2 linked regions of the Rosistilla ulvae genome follow. Each later gene encodes a partner of the first gene's protein in a complex. Links are inferred from orthologs where the notes say so. Each region holds a gene or a part of one and is shown in the gene's direction. Other genes may lie near its edges.

The links.
Region 2: the proteins of accB (region 1) and accD are in contact, whole or in part, in a solved structure (PDB 8UXZ), measured with the Escherichia coli proteins. The link is inferred for Rosistilla ulvae from one-to-one orthologs.

Annotation. Positions count from the first base shown.
Region 1 is NZ_CP036261.1:4,848,321-4,851,601, reverse strand. The notes cover bases 315-3,270. They hold accB (acetyl-CoA carboxylase biotin carboxyl carrier protein), read left to right. Parts: upstream 315-1,541; coding sequence 1,542-2,000; downstream 2,001-3,270. Other genes in these bases: accC (acetyl-CoA carboxylase biotin carboxylase subunit), read left to right, coding at 2,151-3,270; EC9_RS17115 (M24 family metallopeptidase), read left to right, coding at 315-1,366. Outside these bases: EC9_RS17120 (hypothetical protein), read right to left, coding at 1-188; more of EC9_RS17115, read left to right, coding at 281-314; more of accC, read left to right, coding at 3,271-3,281. UniProt on the Escherichia coli protein: This protein is a component of the acetyl coenzyme A carboxylase complex; first, biotin carboxylase catalyzes the carboxylation of the carrier protein and then the transcarboxylase transfers the carboxyl group to form malonyl-CoA.
Region 2 is NZ_CP036261.1:7,271,381-7,274,457, reverse strand. What follows is about bases 1-2,752. They hold accD (acetyl-CoA carboxylase, carboxyltransferase subunit beta), read left to right. Parts: upstream 1-832; coding sequence 833-1,672; downstream 1,673-2,752. Other genes in these bases: EC9_RS25615 (serine/threonine-protein kinase), read left to right, coding at 1,702-2,655; EC9_RS25625 (Gfo/Idh/MocA family protein), read right to left, coding at 1-401. In the rest of the region: EC9_RS25610 (hypothetical protein), read left to right, coding at 2,952-3,077.

The DNA of each region.
Region 1 (3,281 bases):
TGTTCCGCGATCTTGCAGCGTCGCGGTTTGCTGCTCGCCGTCGCACCTTCGGTCCGGCGAACCCATTCCAACGCAACTCGCGGACGAGGCAACGCGTCGCCGATCGTTTTCATCTGAACGCAGCGATGATAGCATTGGCCGAACGTCTCTCGCCGCGTTGTGTCGTATTGAACCCATACGATGCTCAAGCCGTGGGGATTTTCCTACCGATCAAGTTTCGCAGCGGCATCGCGCGCCGCAACACCCGTCTATTCTACTTTCAGCGGAGCGACGCGAATCGATGCCCACACGAATTGAAAAACTGCGAGATTTGCTAGCCCAGCAATCTGTCGATTGTCTGCTGGTGACCGGCGAAACCGATGTCCGCTATTTGTCCGGCTTCACCGGCGATAGCAGCTATCTTTTGATCTCCGGATCGCGAGCGGCGATCCTCAGCGACCGGCGTTACGAGACGCAGATCGAACAAGAGTGTGGCGACCTGGAAGCGTTTGTCCGCGGTCCCGAGCGGACGATGACCCAATTGGTTGGCCAAGCGGTCGAGGACTTCTCTGTCAAAACGGTCGGCTTGGACGCAAATGATATCAGTTGGGGATTGGCGGAAGGCTTTCGATCGGTCCTGGCGAATCAGACCTTGGTCCCAGCCAACGGGCTCGTGCCGCAATTGCGTCAAATTAAAGAAGCGTCGGAAATCGAGACGATTCGCGAAGCGGTGCGGATTGCGGAGCGAACGTTTTTGGCGATCCGAGCGACGTTGCGGCACGGACAAACCGAACTCGAAATCGCTCATAACGTCGAACACTGGATCCGTCACTTTGGCGGCGAAGGTTGCGGCTTTGCTACCATTGCGGCGATTGGACCCAATGCCGCCCTGCCGCATGCCCAGCCAGGCCAGCGACGGATCGGCGACGATCCCGCGCTACTGCTCGATTGGGGAGCCAAATATAAAGGGTATACGAGCGATTTGACACGGATGACGGCGATTGGTGCCCCGTCGGCCGAAATGGCGGAAATTTATCCTGTCGTTTTGGAGGCTCAAATGGCAGCAATTTCGGCGATTGGCCCTGGCGTTGCCTTGAAAACTGTCGACGCCGCAGCGCGCGACGTGATCGCTGACGCCGGATTTGGGGATTACTTCAGCCACGGTTTGGGGCATGGAATCGGTTTGCAAGTCCATGAATCGCCCCGAATTTCGGCAATCACTGAAGGGGAGCTGCAAACGGGGATGATCGTCACCGTCGAACCGGGGATCTACCTACCCGGGAAACTGGGGGTGCGGATCGAAGATGATGTCTTGGTGACCGAAAATGGCTACGAAGTCTTATCGAGTTTGCCAAAGGGTCTCGATGATTGCACGGTAATCCTGTAAAAAGTGACCCGGCGTACCAATGGGTGCGCTAATGCCTGCGGAGTTCGTCGATTACAACGAGCTCGCGGCTACCACCCCCGTCCATGCCAAATATAGTACAACGCAACGAACTGCGATGCCAATCGCTGTATGAGACGCTTTTAGGTGTCGTTGTGGAACCCATGTTGGAGTGAACATGTCAGGCGACGTTTTTGATATCGAACAGATCCGCAAGCTCGTCGAGCTGATGGAAGAGCACAACCTTGCCGAAGTTGATTTGAAGCAGGACGAGAAACAAATCAAACTTTGTCGTGGCGGAGTCGCTGCAGCCCCCGCTCCGATGATGATGCAAGCGCCGGTCGCTGCGGCAGCGCCGGCACCGGTTGCCGCTGCGGAGACCGATGGCGCGAACATCGCGATCATCAAGGCTCCGATGGTCGGCACGTTCTACGCGCGTCCAAATCCTGAATCCCCCACGTTTGTTAACGTAGGTGACTCGATCAACGCTGAGACAACTATTTGTATCGTCGAAGCGATGAAAGTCTTCAACGAAATCCCAGCGGAGATCTCGGGCAAAGTCGTTGCTGTGTTGGCCAAAGATGGCGAAGCTGTCGATTTTGGCAAACCATTGTTCAAAATCGACACCTCGGCGTAACGCATCGCGATGTCTCCCAAACGCTGACCGCGACGCATTGGCGTCGCGAGCGTCAGTGTCCCAACGCTTCAAATCGCCGGTAGCCGGTCTTCGATCGGCTGCCAGGTTATCCAACAACGCCCGCCTCAGCCCCTGGAAATTTTCAATCGGATGTATAACCGGATCCTCATTGCAAACCGTGGTGAAATCGCGCTGCGAATTATCCGTGCCTGCCGCGAAATGGGCATTGAATCGGTCGCCGTTTACAGCGAAGCGGATCGCGAATCGGCGCATGTCCGGTTGGCGGACGCGGCGTTTTGTATCGGTCCGGCGCGAAGTGCGGAAAGCTATCTGCGGATCGATCAAGTGATCAGCGCGGCCGAAGTGGGCGGTGCCGAGGCGATCCACCCCGGTTATGGCTTTCTCGCCGAAAACGCTGACTTCAATGAGGTCTGCCGCAGCTGTAACATCGATTTCATCGGACCACTGCCCGAATCGATGGAAATGCTTGGCGATAAGAACTCCGCCCGCGCCCTGGCGCAATCCGCTGGCGTCCCTGTGGTTCCTGGCAGCGACGGACTGTTGACCGACACCGAAGAAGCATTGGCCGTCGCCAAGACGATCGGATACCCGGTGTTGATCAAAGCGACTGCCGGTGGTGGTGGTAAAGGGATGCGAGTTGCGGAGTCGCCCGAGGTGCTCGAGACCGCGTTGCAACAGGCCCGTCAAGAAGCCGAAGCAGCGTTTGGAAACGGCGGCGTCTATCTGGAGAAGTTTATCGAACAGCCGCGGCATATCGAAGTTCAGATCATCGCCGATCAACAAGGGAACGTCGTCCATCTGCACGAACGCGATTGTTCGGTTCAACGCCGCCATCAAAAATTGATCGAAGAGGCGCCGTCGCCGTTGTTGCCCGACAAGCGACGTAAAGAGATCTGCGACGCAGCGGTTCGGATGATTCAGAACGCGAACTATTACAACGCCGGTACTGTCGAATTTATCGTCGACAAGAACGATGACTTCTACTTTATCGAGGTCAACGCGCGGATTCAGGTCGAACATCCGGTAACCGAAATGGTGACCGGGGTCGATCTGATCAAGCAACAGATCTGTGTCGCCGCGGGGCAACCGTTGCCATTCACCCAGGATGACATCCAATGTCGCGGGTCGTCGATCGAATGTCGGATCAACGCCGAAAACCCCGATAAGAACTTCATGCCCAACCCGGGTAAAATCGAATCGTTTTTCGCTCCCGGAGGACTCGGCGTCCGCTTTGATTCGCACGTCTACGCCGGCTACACC
Region 2 (3,077 bases), 2.4 Mb from region 1 along the record:
TGGGTGGGAAACCAGGCCATCGGCCAATTGATCGCCAGCGTTCGATCAGCCCGCTGCGCCGCGTCGATCATCGAATCGGCTTCGGCGAGCGACGCCGCCATCGGTTTTTCGATCAGCACATCAACTCTATGAGCCATCACACGCTCGGTCCACAGTCCGTGCCCCGCAGCGGCCGGGCACAACAGCACGATGTCGGGCTGTGTCTGGTCCAAGCAAGCCTGCCAATCGCTGAAGACCTTTTCGCTGGGCAGTTGCAATTCCTCGATCGCTTGCTGCATGCGATCGGGTTGTTCATCGCACAGGCCAACGATTTCGACGTCGGGAATCGCCGCGGCCAGCCGCAAGTTGTCGCCCATGTGAAAATGTTCGAAGTTGATACCGGCGATTTTCCAACGTGCCATCGGGTGTGTCTTTCAATAGGTTGGGGATGCACGCCAGTTCCACTTGAGGGGGTGCGAGAGCGATTGAGCGGTCGGTCAGCCGCTTCGACGAACGTGGAGAACTGACGACTTGGGGATGACGGCAGTTTGGGGCGGCAAGTTTGCCGAAGCTCAAACATTTATCAGCCCTGCCGAAACGTCCTTTTACGTGCGACGCAGTGAAAGCTGATTACAATAATCGTATGCTCGCACGCACGCAGGTCGCACGCTATATGCCTAGAAGAAAGTGCAGCGGTATCGTAGGCTAACGGGAGTCGAAGCGTTGCCGGGCCCACTTCTGAATGCGGGCTGGTGAAATCGACGCAGCGAATAATCGCGATTACCGATACACTTGGATTGCGAACAAGGCGAAATTAGTTACTTCACTGACCCTTTGATGGGTGAATAATTGCATGGCGACCGTCGAATCGAACAGCGAAGCCCCGAATACCAAAAAACGCGGTATTCCTGAGGGATTGTGGATTAAATGCCCCGGATGTCTGTCGAGCGTCTACCGCAAAGAGGTCCAACGGCGGCTGAATGTCTGCCCTAAATGCGACCACCATCTTTACGTTTCGGCAGCCGATCGGGTCGAACAGGTCTTGGATGAAGGGACGTTTGAGGCTTGGGACGAAGAGCTGAGGCCCACCGATCCCTTGGAATTTGCTGACCGAAAACGTTATGCCGAGCGATTGCTAGCCGAACAGAAGCGGACCGGATTGGTCGATGCTGCTCTGACCGGCACCGGGATGATTCGGGCTCGCCGGGTTGCGTTTGGAGTTACCGACAGTGCGTTTATCATGGGGAGCATGGGCTCGGTTGTTGGCGAGCGGTTGACGCGGTTGATCGAACGAGCGACCGAACAGAACCTACCCTTGATCATTATTAGTGGCTCCGGCGGCGGGGCTCGGATGCACGAAGGGATCTTGTCGCTGATGCAGATGGCGAAGGTCTCCGCGGCGTTGGCTCGGTATCACGAATCGGGCGGCCTGTTTATCAGCGTACTGACCAACCCCACTATGGGTGGGGTTGCTGCCAGTTTCGCTTCGTTGGGAGATCTCTGTTTCGCTGAGCCCAAGGCGCTGATCGGTTTCGCCGGACCGCGGACGATCAAAGCGACGATCGGCATCGAATTGCCCGAGGGCTTTCAGACCAGCGAATTCCTGTTGGAGCACGGTTTTATCGATCGTATCGTCGCTCGCGATCGACTGAAATCGGAGATCGCTCGCGTCATCGACTACTGTGGCAAATAAAACTCCTTCTCTCGACTGCGATTACGTTTATGGGACTGCTGGATAAAATTCAATCGCTGATCGGCAAAAAGAAGACGGAAGAGGGAGATTCCGACGCCGCTGTGGCTCCGGCGAGCAAGCGGACCAAGGGGAGCAACAGCCTGGACGTCGAAGCCCGCTTTGAGCGGATGCGGTCGGCCGTTTCGGGGACGATGAGTAACTTCATCACCGCCCGGGATCGGCAATACAACCGCGTCGTCGGGCTGAAATTGTGCGACGCCGAAAAAGTAGCCACCTTCGAAGCCCGCTTCAAAGGCCTCAAGAAACCGATCGAAGGGGCGATCGCTGTGCAAATGCAGCACCCCAACGTTGTCGAGACCTACGAATATGGCACCACCAAGCAGGGGCAACCCTATCTGGTGATGGAATATGTCGACGGCCCTGGGCTGTTGCAGGTCATCCAGACGCGGAAAGAAGAGACCTTGGCGGGGAAGCGTTTATCGTTGATCCGACAGATGGCCGAGGGGATGAAGTACGTCCACGAGAAGGGGTTCATTCACCGCGACATCTGCCCTCGCAACTTCATCTGTTCCGCCGACATGGAGCGGGTGAAGCTTATTGATTTCGGTTTGACCGTTCCCGCGTTGCCCCCCTACATGCAGCCGGGCAACCGAACCGGGACGCCTCTTTATATGGCACCGGAAATCGTTCGCCGCCGGCAGACCGATCAACGCGTCGACGTGTTCGCCTTTGGCGTTTCGATCTACACGTTGTGTGCTTTCGATTTTCCTTGGCCGGTCAACGACACCACCGGCAAAGCGGCGCTACAGCACGACACCCATCCGCCGACTCCGATTTTGGAGTTCCGCCCCGATCTGAATCCTGTGCTTGCGACGGCGATCATGCGATGTATCAGCCCCAACGTGCAGGACCGGATGCCATCGATGGAAGCCTTCTTAAGGCAGATCAAAGGGGTCAGGTCGGAGCAGAAGTCGGCGACCTAATTCGAAACCGGGCTCGCAAACCGGTGGACTCATGAGTTCCCCAACCGGCAAACTTGGGGACGATTCGGGGGCGGCGAGTCGCTGTACAGCTGGTAATTCGCTCATTCGCTGCAACCACACCCCCTCTTGCGAGGCATTTTGGGATTCGTGGTTTAATGTTTGAATCATTTTCTGGCGCTGACTATACTTCAAACGTGCTTCAATATTTGTCCGGTCCTAACCTTGTCTGTCGTCCAATTCTCGTGCGACCTGACGGGCAAACTCGGTTCGCTCCGTAACGTGTAGGGAAACCTTCCATGACCTTTCTGGGAAAGATATTTTCAGCGCTGATTTTTGTGCTCAGCATGAGCTTCTTGTTGCTCGCCATCATGGTTACCGCAACGCACAAAAACTGGCGCGACGCCGCAATCAATCCATCGACC